2 regions of the Actinomadura graeca genome follow, and region 2 is predicted to be linked to the other one. Evidence: riboswitches for the same ligand, from Rfam matches in the RefSeq annotation. Region 2 holds a riboswitch; the other holds the start of a gene.

Region 1 (9,502 bases), 2.9 Mb from region 2:
CATCGTGGACCGCGCGGGCGGCACTTCGGCGGGCGGCGAAGCGAATCGTCCCTAGGGTCGGCCGACCACGGGCCAGAACCTCATCGCAGGGTGACGTGCGGCCGTGCGGACGCGGCGGTGCGGTCCGTGGTCAGGCGCGGCGGGCGGCCACGGCCTTGCGGTGCGCGTCGACGGCGTCCTGGAGGAAACGCGACGACTCCGCCAGCATCCCGCGCTCGCGCTCCTTGGCCAGCGCGGCGAGGCGGTGCAGCGGGACGACCGTCTGCGTGAAGCCCTGCGGCGTGTTCGAGCGGATCATCGGGATGCGGTCGTAGGCGTCGGACAGGCCGAGGTCCTGGTAGCCCCAGCGGCTCGGGACCTCCCGCAGCATCGACTCCCCGAGGTAGCGGACGGCGCCGGACACGAACGGGTCGCCGCCGGAGGCGATGACGGAGTCCCAGCCGGACAGGCGCTCCAGGACGATCGGCTCCAGCTCGTCCAGGGAGGCGGGCGAGAAGTCGAAGGGGAAGCCCTCCGGGAGGTACTCCGACCGCCACCGCGCGAGCTCGGCGTCCATGCCGGAGGTCCAGCCGTCGAGGAAGTCGCGGGCGGAACCCGTCATGCGGCCGCGGTCGCTCTGCATGTACCAGTCGAGCGTGCCCGGCTCGGCGTCGGGCGGCCCGGCGCTCGGCGGCTTCACCCGGTCGAGGCCCTCCAGGTCGAGGCCGAAGTCGTCGTGCAGCGCCCGCGCCTGCTCCGGCGTCGCCAGGACGTACACGTCGTCCTCGTCCTGCTCCTCCCCCGGCAGGGCGTAGAACATCCGCGGGTCGCCGCCGCGGGGTTCCAGATCGTCGATGCACTCCATCACGGTGAGCAGGTCGAGCCGGTCCCCGGCCTCGTGCTCGACGGCCCACCACACCGGCTCGCCGTCGCGCAGGAAGTGCAGGCTCTCCTCGCCGTCCTCGTCCTCGACCAGCTCGACGCCGGAGACCGGCACGGCGCCGCACTCCGCCGCGCTCTCCAGGACCTCCCGGTAGCCCTCCTCCAGGTTCCCGACGTCGCCGGCGGGGACCCACACGAGCAGGCCGCACTCGTCGAGGACGTCCAGGACGTCGGCCTCCTCGGGCTCGTCGTCGGGGTCGGGGGGCGGCTCGCCGAGGGCCGCCAGCGCCGCCGCTGCCTCGTCCTCGGACGCCATGCCGAGCGCCGCCAGCCGGCCCGCCAGGCTCCGGTACGTCGTGTTGACCATGCCCGGATCATCGCAGGCGCCGCCGACATTCCGCCCTAGGGGACGGCGTCGATGCCGCGCCGGGATCCGAGCCAGTGGGTGCGGTCGGCGGCGACGTAGGAGGCCCCGTCCGGCCCGTCGGGGCCGGCCCGCCACGGCCGCATGCCGAGCTGCTCGGCGACGGCCGCCGACGTGGTGTTGCCGGTGTCGATCTCGGCGGTGATGCGGTGCAGCCCGACCACCTCGAACGCGTACCCGAGCACCGCGCGGGACGCCTCGACGGCCAGGCCCTGGCCCCACCGGTCCGGCTCCAGGCTGTAGAGGATCTCGACGTCCACGGCGCTGTGCACCGGGCCGTCGTGGCGGCGGAGCCCGGCCACCCCGACCAGCGGGCCGCCGCGCGGGTCGGCGCCGCCCCGCGGGCCCGGCCGCAGCCCCCACAGCCCGTAGCCCTCGATCGCGAAGTCGCGCTGGCTGGCCGCGATGATCTCGGTGACCTGGACGGGCGAGATCACCTTGTCGTCGAACAGGTGGCGCCGGACGAGCGGGCCCGTCCAGTGCGCCAGCAGGGCGCGATGGTCGCCCATGCTCACCGGGTGCAGCGCGAGCCGCCCGGTCCGCAGCACCTCACTCATGGTCCTCCTCCGGTGGCCAGTCCGGCGCGGGCTCGCCGTCGGGCACGCCCACCCGGAACACGCGGAGCTGCAGCGCCAGCGTCGAGTAATACCCGACGAGCGTGACCAGCTCGACGACGGCCGACCTGCCGAGCGTCGCGACCGCCTCGGTGAACACCGCGTCGCCGAGGTCACGGTCGGCCACCAGCTGCCGCACCGCCTCGTACACCACCCGCTCGCGGACGTCGGCGAACATCGGCGCGCGGCCCTCGCGCAGCGCGCGCAGCTCGTCCTCCTCCAGGCCGGCGCCGCGGCCGACCCGCTCGTGCGCGTACCACTCGAAGTCCGAGCGCAGGTACGCGGCGACGACCAGCGTCGCGATCTCCCGTTCCCGCCCGGTGAACGAGGTGCGGAACCGCAGCGCCGCCCCGAGGTCCTGGAGCGGCAGGCCGACGGCGGGGCTGTAGAGCATCGCGTTGAAGGGGCCGAGAAGGCGCCCCGCGTCGTCGACGGAACGGAACGGCGGGTGCGGCGGGGCGTCGTCGGGCCCGGAGGCCCGGGCCGCGTCGGCACGGGGACCGCCGGTCACCGCCTCGTAGACGGCGCGCTGCTCGTCGCCCAGCGAACCGGGGAACAGCAGGGGGAGACGGATCGCGAATGGTTCGCGTTTCCGTCGGACTCCGGCGTGTCGGTCATTGACATGTTCACCGTTCGCGGGGTCGATCACTTACCGCACGCTAGGCCGTCGGAGCGGCCGCCTCAACCCCCGTCCGGAATGTGAAACCCCGTGCGCACGATGACGTAGCGGTGGCGTGACACCCGGGCGGCGCTGGGAGGATGTCCCGGTGACCGGCATCTATGACGATCCCTGGGCGTACGAGCTGGCGTGCTCGTTCCGCGACGTGCCCGCCGAGGCCGGCGTCCTGCTCGGCTGGTGCGCCGAGCACCGTCCCGAGGGCGCGGGCCCCGCCCGGACGGTGCTGGAACTGGCCGCCGGGCCGGCCGAGCACGCCCGCGAGCTCGCCCGCCGCGGCCTCGCCGCGACCGCCCTCGACCTGAACCCGGCGATGTGCGCCTACGCCGCCGCCGAGGCCGCGCGCGCCGGTGTCGCACTGGAGGTCGTCCAGGACGACATGACCCTGTTCGACCTGGGGCGCCGCTTCGACCTCGTGGTGACCATGCTCGACTCCACGTCCCACCTGATGACCCTGGACGCGTTCGTCGCGCACCTGCGGCGGGTCGCTGCGCACCTGTCCCCCGGCGGGCTCTACGTCGTGGAGATGTCGCACCCGCGCGACCGGCTCGGCGACGACCCGAGCGTGAGCACCGGCTGGACGGTCGAGCGCGGCGGCGTCCGGGCGACCGTCCGGTGGGGCGAGCCCGCCGACCGGCTCGACCCGGTCACCCAGATCGCCGACGACCACGTCACGGTCGCGATCGACGACGGCAGGGTGATCCACGACGTCGTCCCCTACCGATTCTGGACGGCCACCGAGCTGGACGCGGCGATCCGCCTCGCCGGCGGGCTCGCCGTCGCGGGCCGGTACGGCGACTTCGGGGCCGGGGCGGACGCCGTGCCGCTCACCGACCCCGACGCGTGGCGCATGATCACCGTCCTGCGCCCCGGCTGATCAGGGCGCGGGCGCCCAGCCGGGGATCGGGTAGGCCGCGAGCATCTCGCGGACCTCCCCGGCGACCCGCTCCACGACCGTGTCGTCCTGCTTGGCGGTGGCCAGGACGACCTCGTCGATCCACGCGGCGACGCGCGGCATGTGCTCCTCGGCCAGCCCGCGGGTGGTGATCGCGGCGGTGCCGAGCCTCAGCCCGGACGGGTCGAACGGCTTGCGCGGGTCGAACGGGACGGCGTTGTAGTTCAGCTCGATCCCGGCCCGGTCGAGGGCCTGCGCGGCGGGCTTGCCCGCGACGCCCTTGTTCGTGAGGTCGATGAGGATGAGGTGGTTGTCGGTGCCGCCGGAGACCAGGTCGTAGCCGCGGTCCAGCAGCTCCGCCGCCAGGGCCGCGGCGTTGGCGACGATCTGCCGCGCGTAGCCCGCGAACTCCGGCCGGGCGGCCTCCTTCAGCGCGACCGCGATGGCGGCGGTGGTGTGGTCGTGCGGGCCGCCCTGCAGGCCGGGGAAGACCGCCTTGTCGATCGCCTTGGCGTGCTCCGTCGTCGACAGGATCATCGCGCCGCGCGGGCCGCGCAGCGTCTTGTGCGTCGTGGTGGTGATCACCTCGGCGTGGCCCACCGGGGAGGGGTGGGCGCCGCCCGCGATCAGGCCGGCGATGTGCGCGACGTCGGCGGCCAGCACCGCCCCGGCCTCCCGGGCGATCTCGGCGAAGGCCGGGAAGTCGATCGTGCGCGGGACGGCGGTGCCGCCGCACCAGATGACCTTCGGCCGCTCCTTGAGCGCGAGGTCGCGGACCTGGTCCATGTCGACCCGCCCGGTGTCGGGACGCACGTCGTACCGCACGGGCCGGAACCACTTGCCGGTGACCGACACCGACCAGCCGTGCGTGAGGTGGCCGCCCATCGGCAGCGACAGCCCCATCACCGGGTCGCCCGGCTCCAGGAACGCCAGGTACACCGCGAGGTTGGCGGGCGAGCCGGAGTACGGCTGGACGTTGGCGTGCTCGGCGCCGAACAGGCCCTTGGCGCGCTCGACCGCCAGCAGCTCGATCGGGTCGATGTTCTGCTGGCCCTCGTAGTAGCGCTTGCCCGCGTAGCCCTCGGAGTACTTGTTGGTCAGGACCGTGCCGGTGGCCTCCAGCACGGCGGGCGAGACGTAGTTCTCCGAGGCGATGAGCCTGATCTTCTCGAACTGCCTGCGGGCCTCCGCCTCGACCAGTCCGGCGATCTCGGGGTCCTGGTCCCTCAGGTGGGGAACGGCCGGGTCGTGCATGACTGCCTCCGCGCTGTTCGCGCCGGGCTCGCCTCGGGCGCCCCGGCATTGGGGACCCGTACACCCAGGCGCGCGGTGTGCGGACTCGGTTTCGCTTCCCGGTGGTTGTCTCCACCTTGACTGCGCCAGTCGCGTTCGCCTCATCATAGCGATCCGGGCCCGCCGGACGCCCGCGTCCGCGCCGGGAGGGACACGGCGCACGGCCCCTGACACGACAAGCGCATGGCCCCCGGCGGGGGCCATGCGCGTGGAGTGCGGAGCCGGTCAGCTGCGGCCCGCGGCCTCCAGGGCCTTCTTCACGGCGGCGCGCTTCTGGCGGAGCTTGGCCAGCGCTTCTTCGAGGATGGCCTCGCCGTCCTCGTCGCTGCGGCGCTCCTTCACATACGCCAGGTGCGTCTTGTAAGGCTCGGTCTTCGGCGGCGCCGGCGGGTTCTCCGAGTCCTGGCCCGCGGGGAACCCGCAGCGGGGGCAGTCCCACGTCTCGGGGACCGCGACGTCGGTCGCGAAGCTGGGACGGGTCTCGTGCCGGTTGGCGCAGTAGAAGGTCACCCAGACGCGGGGGGCGGCGTCGCCGCGCTCCGCCTCTCCCATCGGACCGGCCCCGACACGGCTGCCCCGAATCGCGTTGCCACTACCCACGGACTACTCCTCGCTCATTTTGCCCATGCCGCCCGTGACCTCCGAGGGCGGCGCGGCGCTCGTACATATGGAACAGGGGGCTCAGCCGACGCCCTTGTGCTTGAACAGCAGCCCGAGAACGATGATCGAGGCGAACCAGATGACACCGGTGCCGACGGTCAGCCGGTCGAGGTTGCGCTCCACCACCGACGATCCGCCCAGCGACGACGAGATGCCGCCCCCGAACATGTCGGACAGGCCGCCGCCCTTGCCCTTGTGCATCAGGACGAAGGTCACCATCAGCAGACTCGTGACGATGAGCACGATAGAGGTTGCGATGATCACAGTTCTTCAGCGCCTTCTCTGGCCAGACCCGCGCGGGGCGGGGCTTGTCTGTCGTTCAAGGACGGAGGGTCGAGCCGGGCGGGTTTACCCGTCAGCTACGAAGGGTACGTCGAAGTCTCTCCTGGTACGGCAGGAACTCCCATGTCACGCAGAATTGATCAGTTTGTGATCAGACGGGAAGATCACGGTACCGGCAGATCTTGACGAACTCACCCGGGTCGAGGCTGGCACCACCGACCAAGGCGCCGTCCACATCGGACTGCGCCATGATCCCGGCGATGTTGTTCCCCTTGACCGAGCCGCCGTACAGGATACGCGCCTGGTCGGCCACTCCGCCGTCGTAGAGCTCGGCGATTCGCGTCCGGATGGCGCCACAGACCTCCTGGGCGTCCTTCGGCGTGGCGACCTCGCCCGTCCCGATCGCCCAGACCGGCTCGTAGGCGATCACGGTGCGGCGGACCTGCTCGGCGGTGAGCTTGTCCAGCCCGCCGTCGACCTGGCCGAGCACGTGCGGGACCTGCCCGCCGGCCTTGCGGACGTCGAGCCCCTCCCCCACGCACAGGATCGGGGTGATGTCGGCGGCGAGCGCGGCGCGGGCCTTGGCGTTGACGAGCGCGTCGTCCTCGGCGTGGTACTGGCGGCGCTCGGAGTGCCCGACGACGGCGTAGGAGCAGCCGAGCTTGGCCAGCATCGACGCGGCGACCTCGCCGGTGTAGGCGCCCGAGGCGTGCTGCGAGACGTCCTGCGCGCCGTACTGGATCGCGTAGCGGTCGGCCTCGATCACCGTCTGGACGGAGCGGAGGGCGGTGAACGGCGGCAGCACGACCACGTCGACGGCGTCGTAGTCGGCCTCCTTGAGGGCGAACGCCATCTTCTGGACGAGCAGGATCGCGTCCAGGTGGTTGTTGTTCATCTTCCAGTTCCCGGCCATGAGCGGCTTGCGGGACGGGGTGACGGGGGCCATCGGTCAGTCCTCCAGGGCCTGCAGGCCGGGGAGCGTCGCGCCTTCGAGGTATTCGAGGCTGGCGCCGCCGCCGGTCGAGATGTGGGAGAAGGAGCTCTCGTCGAAGCCGAGCCGCCGGACGGCCGCGGCGGAGTCGCCGCCGCCGACGACGGTGAACGCGCCCGAGTCGATGAGGCCCTGGGCGACGGCGCGGGTGCCGTGCGCGTAGGGCTCCATCTCGAACACGCCCATGGGGCCGTTCCAGAAGACCGTCCGGGTGCCGGCGAGGCGGGAGGCGAACAGCTTGCCGGACTCGGGGCCGATGTCCAGGCCGATCCGGTCGGCGGGGATCGCGGCGGCGGGCACGGCCTCGTGCTCGGCGTCGGCGGCGAAGGCGGCCGCGGCGACGATGTCGACGGGGAGGACGAACTCCACGCCGGTCTCCTCTGCGCGGCGCAGGTACTCGCGGACGGTGCCGAGCTGGTCCGGTTCGAGCAGGCTCTTGCCGACCTCGTGGCCCTGGGCCTTGAGGAAGGTGAACACCATGCCGCCGCCGACGAGGATGCGGTCGGCCTTGCCGAGCAGGCTGTCGATGACGCCGAGCTTGTCGGACACCTTGGAGCCGCCGAGCACGACGGCGTAGGGCCGCTCGACCCGCTCGGTGAGCCTGCGCAGCACCTCGACCTCGGCGACGACCAGACCGCCCGCGGCGTGCGGGAGCAGCGCCGGGACGTCGAAGACGCTGGCGTGCCTGCGGTGCACGGCGCCGAACCCGTCGCCGACGTAGAGGTCGGCGAGGTCGGCGAGCCGGGCCGCGAACGCGCCGCGCTCGGCGTCGTCCTTGCTGGTCTCGCCCGGCTCGAAGCGCAGGTTCTCCAGCAGCGCGACGTCACCGCCGGCGAGGCCGTCCACGGTGGCGCGGGCGGAGTCGCCGGCGACGTCGCCCGCGAGCGCGACGTCCGCGCCCAGCAGCGACCCGAGCCGCCCGGCGACGGGGGCGAGCGACAACTCGGGCCTGACCTGGCCCTTGGGACGGCCGAGGTGGGCGCAGACGACGACCTTGGCGCCGCGCGCCCGCAGCGCCTCGATCGTCGGCAGGGCGGCCCTGATCCGCCCGTCGTCGGTGATCCGGCCGTCCTCCAGCGGGACGTTCAGGTCCGATCTGACGAGCACCCGCCTGCCGGCGACGTCCAGATCGTCAATGGTGCGCATCGGGATGCGTTGTCCTTCCGGATACGGCCGCGCCGTGGCCGCCCGGAGGCGTGGCCACGGCGCGGTCAGCGGGTCAGAGCTGCGAGCCGACGAGCTTGACGAGGTCGACGAGGCGGTTGGAGTAGCCCCACTCGTTGTCGTACCAGCCGACGACCTTCACCTGGTCGCCGATCACCTTGGTCAGCCCGGAGTCGTAGATGCAGGACGCCGGGTCGGTGACGATGTCGCTGGAGACGATCGGGTCCTCGGTGTAGGTCAGGTAGCCCTTCAGCGGCCCCTCGGCGGCGGCCTTGAACGCGGCGTTCACCTCGTCGGCCGTGACCGCGCGGGACAGGGTCGCGGTGAGGTCGGTCGCCGAGCCGGTCGGCACCGGGACGCGCAGCGCGTAGCCGTCGAGCTTGCCGTTCAGCTCGGGCAGCACCAGGCCGATGGCCTTGGCGGCGCCGGTGGAGGTCGGCACGACGTTGAGCGCGGCGGCCCGGGCGCGGCGCAGGTCCTTGTGCGGGGCGTCCTGGAGGTTCTGGTCCTGGGTGTAGGCGTGGATCGTCGTCATCAGGCCCTTCTCGATGACGAAGCTGTCGTGCAGCACCTTGGCCAGCGGCGCCAGGCAGTTGGTGGTGCAGGACGCGTTGGAGATCACCGTGTGCGCGGCCGGGTCGTAGCGGTCCTCGTTGACGCCGAGGACGACGGTGAGATCCTCGTTCTTCGCCGGCGCGGAGATGATCACCTTCTTGGCGCCGTTGTCGGCGTGCACCTTGGCCTTGGTGGCGTCGGTGAAGAACCCGGTGGACTCCACGACGATGTCGGCGCCGACGTCGCCCCACTTGAGGTTGGCGGGGTCGCGCTCCTCGAACGCCTTGATGGCCGTGCCGCCGACGACGATCTCGTCGGCGGTGGCGCGCACCTCCTCGGGGAAGCGGCCGAGGATGCTGTCGTACTTGAGCAGCTGGGCGAGGGTGGCGTTGTCGGTCAGGTCGTTGACCGCCACGATCTCGATGTCGGCCCCGCTCGCCTTCACGGCGCGGTAGAAGTTGCGGCCGATCCGGCCGAACCCGTTGATGCCTACTCGGATGGTCACGGAACGGCTCTCCTCATACGTCGTCGCGCCCGGTGTGACCGGGCCGTCCTCCTGCGTCGGACCGGGGTCTCCCCCTGCTCCCGACCCTATCCAATGACCGGTGGGTAGCCCGACATCGGCCACGTGCGAGGACGCCGGCGCACGGGCCGGGTGCCGTCCGTCCCGCGCACGGCACCCCGCCTGGGACGCGCGTTCCGTACCGCCGCCAAGCGTTCACGCACAACTCCGGCCTTGGGGTCACGGCACGGACGAGTCGATGACCCTCGTCACGTCCGCCGGGATCTGCTCCGGATCGGGGGGTTCGTAGGCGGCGAGGGCGTCAGCGGAGGGGCGGCTCAGGGGGCCAGCATGTCGGCGGTCAGGTTCGCCTCGGTGCCGGGGATGCCCTGGTCACCGGCCCGCTTGTCGGCCATGGCGAGCAGCCGCCGGATCCGGCCGGCGATGGCGTCCTTGGTGAGCGGCGGGTCGGCGAGCTGGCCGAGCTCCTCCAGCGACGCCTGCTTGTGCTCCAGCCGGAGCCGGCCCGCGTTCACCAGGTGCTCGGGCGCGTCGTCGCCGAGGATCTCCAGCGCGCGGGCGACC
Region 2 (9,502 bases):
GGCGAGAGCGTCAACCGGCCGCTGGTCGTCCGGCTGGACGGCAACAACGCCGAACTCGGCCGCACGATCCTCAGCGACGCGGGGCTGACCGGCGTCCAGCAGGTCGACACCATGGACGACGCGGCGAGGCGCGCCGCCGAACTCGCAGCGGCAGGTGCATGAGCATGGCCATCTGGCTCACCGAGAACAGCAAGATCATCGTGCAGGGCATCACCGGCTCCGAGGGCTCCAAGCACGGCCGCCGGATGCTCGCCTCCGGCGCGCAGGTCGTCGGCGGCGTCAACGCCCGCAAGGCCGGTCAGACGGTCGACTTCGACGGCACCACCCTCCCGGTGTTCGGGACCGTCGCCGAGGCGATGGCCGAGACCGGCGCGGACGTGTCGGTCGTCTTCGTCCCGCCGAAGTTCACCAAGGACGCCGTCGTCGAGGCCGTCGACGCGGGCATCCCGCTCTGCGTCGTCATCACCGAGGGCATCCCGGTGCACGACACCGCCTACTTCTGGGCGTACGCGGAGTCCAAGGGCAACAAGACCCGGGTCATCGGCCCGAACTGCCCCGGCATCGCCTCCCCCGGCAAGTCCAACGCGGGCATCATCCCGGCCGACATCACCTCGCCCGGCCGCATCGGGCTGGTGTCGAAGTCGGGCACGCTGACCTACCAGATGATGTACGAGCTGCGGGACGTCGGCTTCTCGACCTGCGTCGGCATCGGCGGCGACCCGGTCATCGGCACCACCCACATCGACGCCCTCAAGGCGTTCCAGGACGACCCGGACACCGACGCCATCGTCATGATCGGTGAGATCGGGGGCGACGCCGAGGAGCGCGCCGCCGCCTACATCGAGCAGCACGTGACCAAACCGGTCGTCGGCTACGTCGCCGGGTTCACCGCCCCCGAGGGCAAGACCATGGGCCACGCCGGCGCGATCGTGTCCGGCTCCGCCGGCACCGCGCAGGCGAAGAAGGAGGCCCTGGAGAAGGTCGGCGTCCGCGTCGGCAAGACCCCCAGCGAGGCGGCCGTCCTGATGCGGGAGATCATGAAGAACCTCTGACCTCCGGTCGGCCACCGAAAGACGCCCGAGCCCCTCAGGGGCCCGGGCGTCTTTCGTCGATATCCGCCATGAGCTGGGGCTGGCCGCAACCGGAGCCGGGGCTGGGCTGGGCTGGACGGGGCCGGGAGCCGTCGATTCCGATTGGCCAAGCTGGACGGGGCTGGACGGGTAAAAGCCCCCCCGGGGCCGCCGGGGAGCTGGGGCCGCTGGTCCGCTGTGAGGGACGCCCAGACGCCCAGACGCCCAGACGTCCAGACGTCCTGGAGGAGGGCTCACACGCCGGATGATGTGGTCGTGTGCGCCGGTCGCCGGTCGCCGGGCGTTCTGTGCCGGGTGTCTGCCGTGGCCTGACGACAAAGGCGACACGCCGGGCGAGGGTGCGGGCGCGGCCGGGGCGCGATGCCAGCATGGAGCGCGTGAGCGACGTGAGTCCCGGAAAACGCGGAACCCCGGCCAGGGCGGAGCCGTCCGGCGCGGAGTCGCCCGGGGCCGTCCGGGCGGCCCGCGGCCTGCGGCGTCCCGGCGCCGTGCAGGAGGACAGGCGCCCCCCGCAACCTCCCGGGGCGCCGCCGCAGCCTCCGGCAGCGGCGCGTCCGCTCTACGTGACGGGGCTGGTGGCGGCGCTGTGGTGCATCGGCATCGGCCTCGCCGTCCTCACCACGATCACGCTGATCGGCTGGATCGCCGCGCCGAAGACCGCGCTCGGCCACGGCATGTCCGGGGTGTTCCGGACGGCCGTCAACTTCTGGCTCGTGTCCCATCACGCGGGCTTCTCCACCGGCCACGGGCGGGTGGGGCTGCTGCCGCTGGGCCTGCTCGTCCTGCCGGGTGCACTGCTGTACCGGGGCGGCGGATGGATGATCCGCGGCCTCGGACTGCCGGACCGTCCGCGCGTCGCGGTCGCGCAGGTGGCCGTCACGCTGGCCGTCCCGTATGCGGCGCTGGACGGGCTGCTCGCGCTCGCCGCGTCGTCCCCGGCGGTACGGCCCTCGGCGTGGCAGGCGCTGATCGCCTCCTTCCTCGTCGCGGTCATCGCGGGCGGGCTGGGCGCCGCGCGGGCCGTCGTCGCGGCGCAGGTCGCGGCGCAGGCCAAGGGGGAGCGGCTCAGGTCCGGGCTCGGGGCGCTGCTGCGGCTGCTGCCCGACCGGCCGCGCTCGCTCGTCATCGGCGTCGCGGGCTCGCTCTCGGTCCTGCTGGCCTCCGGGGCGCTGCTGGTCGGCGGCTCGCTCGCGATGCACATGACCGACGCGGACGGCCTGTACGACGTCCTCGCGCCCGGCATCGTCGGCGGCGTCCTGCTGCTGGTGGTCGAGCTGGCGTTCCTGCCGAACGCGGTGATCTGGGGCATGGCGTACGCGGTCGGCCCCGGGTTCTCGGTCGGCGGGGGCACGAGCGTGTCGGCGACCGGTGTGTTCTTGGACACCGTCCCGGCGTTCCCGCCGCTGGCGGCCCTGCCCGAGCCGGGCCCCGCCCCGGCGATCTCGCTGCTGGCCCTGGCCGCGCCGTTCGTCGCCGGAGGCGTGGGCGGCTACCTGACGATCCGGTCACTGCCGAGCCCGGCCTACGAGGGCGCGCCGCTGTGGGGATTCGTGTCCGGGGCGCTGACGGGCGGCGTGGTGGCGCTGCTGGCCGCGCTGGCGGGCGGCCCGCTCGGCGGCGGCCGCATGACGACCGTGGGCCCGTCGGCGTGGCAGGTCGGGCTGATGGCGGCCCTGGAGGTCGGCATTTCCGCGGCCATCGCGGCGTGGGTGGCGAACTGGAGGATCCTGCGCCGCCCGGCGGAGGCCGAGATCCGTCCCGCGAAGGGCCGCGGGGCGGGGGGCAAGAAGAAGGCCAAGAGCAAGGGCCGGGGCGAGGAGCAGAGCACGGGCCACGAGCAGGGCCGGTCCGGGGGCAGGGCTAAGGACGGGGCCAAGGGCAGGGCGTCTCGTAGAGGTGGGCGCCGGACGCCTGCGGCCTCTCCCTCGGCGTCGGCGGCGATGATGCCGCTGTCCGCGCCCGTCCCGGACGAGACGTCCACGCCCCCCGACGGCGCGCTCCCGCGTCCCGTGCCGAGGCCCTCGCCGTATGCGCCGGACCCTCTGGAGTTCGAGGAGGCCGAGCCCGTCCTGGCGCCCCGGCGCCCCGCCCGCGCGCGGACCCGCGGACCGCTGCCCGACCTCGCCGAGGAGACGCCCGCGCCGCTGCCCCCTGTGCCCCCGCCGAGCGACGGCACGGTCGTCCTGGAAGGCCACATCATGGACGAGCCGGACACTCCGGAGGCGCCGAGGCCCGAAGCCGCCGAGCCCGTCCCGCCGCCTCGCGAGGACCCCGAACGCACCGAGAACCGGGGCGGCGCCATCTACGTCCTCCGGGACGAGCCCAAGGACGACTGACCCTCGACCTCGACAGCAAAGCCTCAGGGCGCTGTGGAGCTTCGGGGCGGAGACAGGGGCTCAGAAGCGGACGCCGACGTCGTCCATCGTGCCGGACGGGAGGTGCAGCTTCTCCTCCATCTTCGGGTAGTAGTGCTCCCGGCACGCCCGCTGGTCGGCGTTGGTGTTGGAGCCGCTGACGCACTTCTGGTAGCCGTTCAGCTCGGGCGCCAGGTACGCCGTCCCGGCGATGGCGAACAGGGAGATCGTCAGGCCGATCGCGCCCAGCACGATCCCCGCGGTGGCGCCCGGCGCGACGCCCCGCGTCCGCTTGGCCTGCCGCTGCGCCTTGATCCCGACCACCAGCGACGCGATGCCCAGCACGAAGCCCAGGGGGTAGAAGAAGAACGCGGTAAGCAGGGCCAGGCCGCCGAGCCACAGGGCCCGCATGCCGGTCCGCTCGACGGGGGGCCGGCCCAGCGGGGCGGCCCCGCCACCGCCCTGCCCCTGCGGCTCACTCACGTTCGGTCCTCCCACCTGCGGATCATTGGGCGCCGAGCAGGGCCGATAGGCTCGTGTCGACCCGAACAGCCCCACGTCCACCAGGGAGTCATGGTGTCCGCCCGGCTCGTCGTCCTCGTCTCCGGCGCGGGGACCAACCTACAAGCGCTGCTCGACGCGTGCGCGGACCCAGCCTACGGGGCCCAGGTGGTGGCCGTGGGCGCGGACCGTCCCGGGACCGGGGGCGTCGAGCGCGCCGAACGCGCCGGGCTCCCCACCTTCACCCTCCGCATCGCCGACCACCCCTCCCGCGACGACTGGGACGCCGCGCTCACCGACGCCGTGGCCGAACATGGACCCGACCTCGTCGTCTCCGCTGGCTTCATGAAGATCCTCGGGCCGCGCTTCCTCGCCCGGTTCGGCGGACGGACGGTCAACACCCACCCGGCGCTGCTGCCGTCCTTCCCCGGCGCCCACGCCGTACGGGACGCCCTGGCGTACGGGGTGAAGGTGACGGGCTGTACCGTGCACTTCGTCGACGAAGGCGTGGACACCGGACCCGTCATCGCCCAGGAGACCGTCCAGGTGGGCTGGCATGACGACGAGGACTCCCTGCACGAGCGCATCAAGCAGGTGGAGCGCCGTCTCCTGGTCGACGTCGTCGGGCGGCTGGCCCGCGACGGCTGGACGGCACGGGGAAGGCGGGTCTCAATGAAGTGCAGGACCTGCGGCGAGACGTCCGGCGGCGATTCGTCCGGCGGTTCGGCCCACACAGAGTGAGCCCGTACAGAGTGAGCCCGTACAGAGTGAGCCCACACAGAAGCAGCCCACAGAGGGTCAGCCCACAGAGGGGAGCTCGGCCGGTGAGTCGGGTGGCGATTAGGCGCGCGCTGATCAGCGTGTACGACAAGACCGGGCTGGAGGACCTGGCCCGTGGCCTGCACGAGGCCGGGGTGGAGATCGTCTCCACGGGCTCCACGGCGGGGCGGATCGCCGCCGCAGGGGTACCGGTCATGAAGGTGGAGAAGCTCACCGGGTTCCCCGAGTGCCTGGACGGCCGCGTCAAGACCCTGCACCCCAAGGTGCACGCGGGCCTGCTCGCCGACCGGCGCAAGGACGACCACCTCCAGCAGCTCGACGACCTGGACGTGGAGCCGTTCGACCTCGCCGTGGTCAACCTCTACCCGTTCGCCGAGACCGTCGACTCCGGCGCGACGCCCGACGAGTGCGTCGAGCAGATCGACATCGGCGGCCCGACGATGGTCCGCGCCGCCGCGAAGAACCACGCGTCCGTCGCGGTCGTCGTCGACCCCGCCGCCTACGGGACCGTCCTGGACGCCGTCCGGTCGGGTGGTTTCACGCTGGAGGAACGGCGGCGCCTGGCGGCCCTGGCGTTCTCCCACACCGCGTCCTACGACGTGGCCGTCGCGTCGTGGTTCGCCGGTTCCTACGCGCCGGACGAGACCGCCGCCGACGCCGGCTGGCCCGACTTCCTCGGCGCCACCTGGCAGCGCGCGAACGTCCTGCGGTACGGGGAGAACCCGCACCAGCGCGCCGCGCTGTTCACCGACGGCAGCGGCGGCGGCCTCGCCGGAGCGGAACAGCTCCACGGCAAGGAGATGTCCTACAACAACTACGTCGACGCCGACGCCGCCCGCCGCGCCGCCCACGACTTCGACGCCCCCGCCGTCGCGATCATCAAGCACGCCAACCCGTGCGGCATCGCGATCGGCGCCGACCTCGCCGAAGCCCACCGCAAGGCCCACGCCTGCGACCCCCTGTCGGCCTTCGGCGGCGTCATCGCCGTGAACGGGACCGTCACCGCCGAACTGGCCGCCCAGGTCGCCGAGATCTTCACCGAGGTCCTCGTCGCCCCCGCCTTCGACGACGACGCCCTGGAGATCCTCACCCGCAAGAAGAACATCCGCCTGCTGCGCTGCCCGCGGACCCCCGCCAACGCCACCGAGTACCGGCGGATCGACGGCGGCGTCCTGCTCCAGACCGTCGACCGCGTCGACGCCCCCGGCGACGACCCGTCCGGCTGGGAACTGAAGGTCGGCGCCCCCGCCGACGAGGCCACCCTCCGCGACCTGGCGTTCGCGTGGCGGGCCGTCCGCGCCGTGAAGTCCAACGCGATCCTCCTCGCCGCCGACGGCGCCACCGTCGGCGTCGGCATGGGCCAGGTCAACCGCGTCGACTCCGCCAAACTCGCCGTCACCCGCGCCGGAACCGAACGCGCCGCGTCCGCCGTCGGTGCCTCCGACGCCTTCTTCCCCTTCCCCGACGGCCTGGAGGTCCTGACCGCCGCCGGCGTCCGCGCGATCGTCGAACCCGGCGGCTCCGTCAACGACGACAAGGTCATCGAAGCCGCCGAAAAGACCGGGACCACCCTCTACTTCACGGGCACCCGGCACTTTTTTCATTGAGTTTCCTTGGCGTCGGGCCTGGCGGCCCTCCTTCGGCGGAAACTCGGGCGATCGCTGCATCGCTTCGACTCGCCCTGGAGGGCTCGCTGCGCGATCAGGTTCTCGCTTCGCTCGCACCTGCCTTCGGACGCGATCGCAACCTTCGGGTTGTTGGGGGTTGGGGTTCCTGCTTGCTGGGGTTGAGGTCGGTTCTCGGGTGTCGCTTGGCTCGCCTGGCGGCTCGCTCGCTCATGTAGGTCGCAGGGCTTGCCGCTGGGCGTCGCCTTCGGTTGTGGGTGGTGAGCGCAATCTCCTCGGCGTCGCCTTGGGCCGGGGTTGGAATAGGCACAGCCGCTCGGCGGCGTCCTTGGGACGGGGGTGGGATGGCCTCAGCCGGTCGGCGGCGTCTTGGGCGGGGGTGAATTAGACTTCCCCTGGTCGCGTACCCCCTGCTTACCCCTCTCTTGACCTGCGCGGCCTGTGCCGTTGGAGGCCGTATGGACCTGGTGCTGACCTTCCTTGTGGGCTCGATCGCCCGGACGGACGCCCTGCTGCTGGAGTCCCGGCAGGTGATCGGGCTGGCCGCCGCGGCGCTGCTGGCCATGCTCGCGGCCCATGTCGGATGGCATGGCACCGACCGGCTCATCACGTGGCGTCAGCGGCCGGACGAGGACTGATCCTCGCCGTCGGTCATCGCGTGGGTGGCGGTGTCGCGGATCGAGCCGTCCGCGTGAATCCGGTGGTGGACGCCCTCGTACGACGCGCCGAGCCGCTCCAGTGCCGTCCGGGATCGCTCGTTGCGGACGCGGGTGTGCCAGGCGACGCGGATTGCGCCGAGGTCGCCGAACGCGCGTCCCAGCAGGCCGCGGTGGGACGGTGAGATCTCGTCTCCCCCGGCGACCTCGCCCGTGGCGGCGTCGATCCGCGCCCTCGGCAGCGGACGCCCCGTTCGCGGACGGCGAGCGCGGCGTCGATGTCCGCCCGCATGTCCTCCACCGTCGCCGATGGCGGGTGCCCGGCAGGGCCGCTTAACGGTTATTTTCACCGGGCACTCGGCGGTTACCATGGCGTTCTAAGCGACTGGCGCGGTCAAGGTGGATCACCACCGGGGAGCGAACGTACAGTCCGGACACCGCGCGCCTGGGTGGACGGGCCCCGAGCCGGGCCCGGTTCCCGGCGATCAGCGCGGAGGAACGCATGACGGCACAGATTCTGGACGGCAAGACCACCGCCGCCGAGATCCGCTCGAACCTGAAGGGTCGCGTGCAGGCGCTGCGCGACCGCGGCGTGTCCGTGGGGCTCGGGACGGTCCTCGTCGGCGACGACCCCGGCAGCCACTCCTACGTCAACATGAAGCACCGCGACTGCGCCGAGGTCGGTATCGAGAGCATCCGCCGTGACCTGCCCGCCACCGCCACGCAGGACGAGGTGGAGCGCGCCGTCGCGGAGCTGAACGCCGACCCGGCCTGCACCGGGTACATCGTCCAGCTGCCGCTTCCCAGGGGGCTGGACGAGCAGCGGGTGCTGGAGCGCATCGACCCCGCCAAGGACGCGGACGGCCTGCACCCCATGAGCCTCGGGCGGCTCGTGCTGATGCAGCCCGGGCCGCTGCCGTGCACGCCGAAGGGCATCATCGAGCTGCTGCGCCGCTTCGACGTCCCGATCCGGGGCGCGGAGGTCACCGTGGTCGGGCGCGGCATCACGGTGGGGCGCTCGCTCGGGCTGCTGCTGACCCGCCGCACCGAGAACGCGACCGTGACGCTCTGCCACACCGCGACCCGTGACCTCGCGGCCCACACCCGGAAGGCCGACATCGTGGTGGCGGCCGCGGGCGTGCCCGGGCTGATCACCGCGGACATGGTCAAGCCGGGCGCCGTGGTCCTGGACGTGGGCGTGTCCCGGGTGGACGGCAAGCTCGCCGGGGACGTGGCCGCCGACGTCCGTGACGTCGCCGGATGGGTGGCCCCGAATCCGGGGGGCGTGGGCCCGATGACCCGCGCGATGCTTCTGGCGAACGTGGTGGAGGCGGCGGAGGACTCGCTCAAGAACGCCGGCTGATCCGCCGGATGCGGCGGCGGCCCTCCCGGGCCGCCGCTGCACCCTGCGGCGGCCCGGAACGGTGTTTCCCGCTCAGCGGTCACCCCGGCTTGCGCTGCCCAGAGGGTGACCGCAGGCCCACATCAGCTGGCCCGGCGTCCCGCGGCGCTGTGCGCCGGACGGCCGGGACCGGTGACATGCCCCGGGGCGTGCCCCGGGGTGCCCGGTCTGCGCGGTTCGGCTCCCCGGACCCCGGTGGTCCGCCCGTCCATCGGGCGGCCCTGCTGGGGCACGTGCACCGGCGGCAGCGGACGGACGAGGCCCATGGCGATGACCTCGTTCGCGAGCCGCGTGCGGCGGTTGGCGCCCTCCGGGATGCGGAATTTCTGGTACAGACGCAGCAGGTGCTGCTTGACGGCGGCCTCGGTGACGACCAGTTCGCCCGCGATGTCACGGGCGGTGGCCGGTGCCACGAACGCCTCGTCCGAGAGGGCGGGGCGGCAGAGCGCGGTCAGCACGTCGACCTCACGGCGGGTGAGCTCGGGTGCGACGGCCCGCCGCAGCTCGACGTCCGGATCCACCTCCTCCCGGGGGATGCCCCCCATCCGGCAGCGCGCCGTGCCGAAGCTCACGACGTCTCCGTCCTCCAGGACACGGCGGGCGATCGGCCTGCCGTTGACTCGGGTTCCGTTACGGGACAGGCCCATGTCGACGACGTACACATACGGGCCGCGTCGAACGATCTCGGCGTGCAAACGCGACACGCTCGGATCATCGAGGCGGATGTCGACTCCTCTCCCTCTCCCGACCGTCGTAACGTCGGGGCGCAGCGGCACCACCAGCCCGCTGTCCTCGATCCGCATGAACGGCCCCTCCACGGCAGTCCTCCCAGCTAGTTAGCGACCCCTGTCCGACGGGTTACCCGGGCCGGTCACCGTCACACCCTCCTACTGGCGAGTAGGACCGATGGCGCAAGGCATCCGGGCCCCCGGGCGCCTCCTGTGTCCCATCCGTTTCCCTCGCCTGGCACCGACCCCGGCCGCGCCCGGAATCCCGGACGGACGGCGCCTCGTCCGGAAGCGCGCGGATGATGTCGTGCCGCGACCCGAATGGCACTACCGTGAAGTGCCACCGGCCGTCCAAGCCGGTTTCC

The links. A riboswitch is a leader RNA that binds a small molecule or an ion and turns the genes downstream of it on or off. The one in region 2 is predicted to bind ZMP and ZTP.
Region 1: linked by a shared signal. The riboswitch ahead of AGRA3207_RS03205 (serine hydroxymethyltransferase) and the one ahead of AGRA3207_RS15550 (bifunctional methylenetetrahydrofolate dehydrogenase/methenyltetrahydrofolate cyclohydrolase) in region 2 are both predicted to bind ZMP and ZTP.

What each region holds. Positions count from the first base shown of each region.
Region 1 is NZ_CP059572.1:646,860-656,361, forward strand. It holds gene AGRA3207_RS03180 (MarR family winged helix-turn-helix transcriptional regulator) at 1-55, shown strand, start outside; gene AGRA3207_RS03185 (hypothetical protein) at 131-1,228, opposite strand; gene AGRA3207_RS03190 (GNAT family N-acetyltransferase) at 1,264-1,842, opposite strand; gene AGRA3207_RS03195 (carboxymuconolactone decarboxylase family protein) at 1,835-2,548, opposite strand; gene AGRA3207_RS03200 (class I SAM-dependent methyltransferase) at 2,667-3,452, shown strand; gene AGRA3207_RS03205 (serine hydroxymethyltransferase) at 3,453-4,724, opposite strand; ZMP/ZTP riboswitch at 4,780-4,867, opposite strand; gene AGRA3207_RS03210 (RNA polymerase-binding protein RbpA) at 4,989-5,315, opposite strand; gene secG (preprotein translocase subunit SecG) at 5,445-5,687, opposite strand; gene tpiA (triose-phosphate isomerase) at 5,857-6,651, opposite strand; gene AGRA3207_RS03225 (phosphoglycerate kinase) at 6,655-7,842, opposite strand; gene gap (type I glyceraldehyde-3-phosphate dehydrogenase) at 7,916-8,920, opposite strand; gene whiA (DNA-binding protein WhiA) at 9,256-9,502, opposite strand, start outside.
Region 2 is NZ_CP059572.1:3,546,543-3,556,044, reverse strand. It holds gene sucC (ADP-forming succinate--CoA ligase subunit beta) at 1-162, shown strand, start outside; gene sucD (succinate--CoA ligase subunit alpha) at 165-1,052, shown strand; gene AGRA3207_RS15580 (cell division protein PerM) at 1,469-3,427, shown strand; gene AGRA3207_RS15575 (DUF4190 domain-containing protein) at 3,488-3,928, opposite strand; gene purN (phosphoribosylglycinamide formyltransferase) at 4,019-4,687, shown strand; gene purH (bifunctional phosphoribosylaminoimidazolecarboxamide formyltransferase/IMP cyclohydrolase) at 4,771-6,333, shown strand; gene AGRA3207_RS15560 (hypothetical protein) at 6,810-6,989, shown strand; gene AGRA3207_RS15555 (GNAT family N-acetyltransferase) at 6,968-7,357, opposite strand; ZMP/ZTP riboswitch at 7,379-7,465, shown strand; gene AGRA3207_RS15550 (bifunctional methylenetetrahydrofolate dehydrogenase/methenyltetrahydrofolate cyclohydrolase) at 7,510-8,370, shown strand; gene AGRA3207_RS15545 (FHA domain-containing protein) at 8,493-9,227, opposite strand.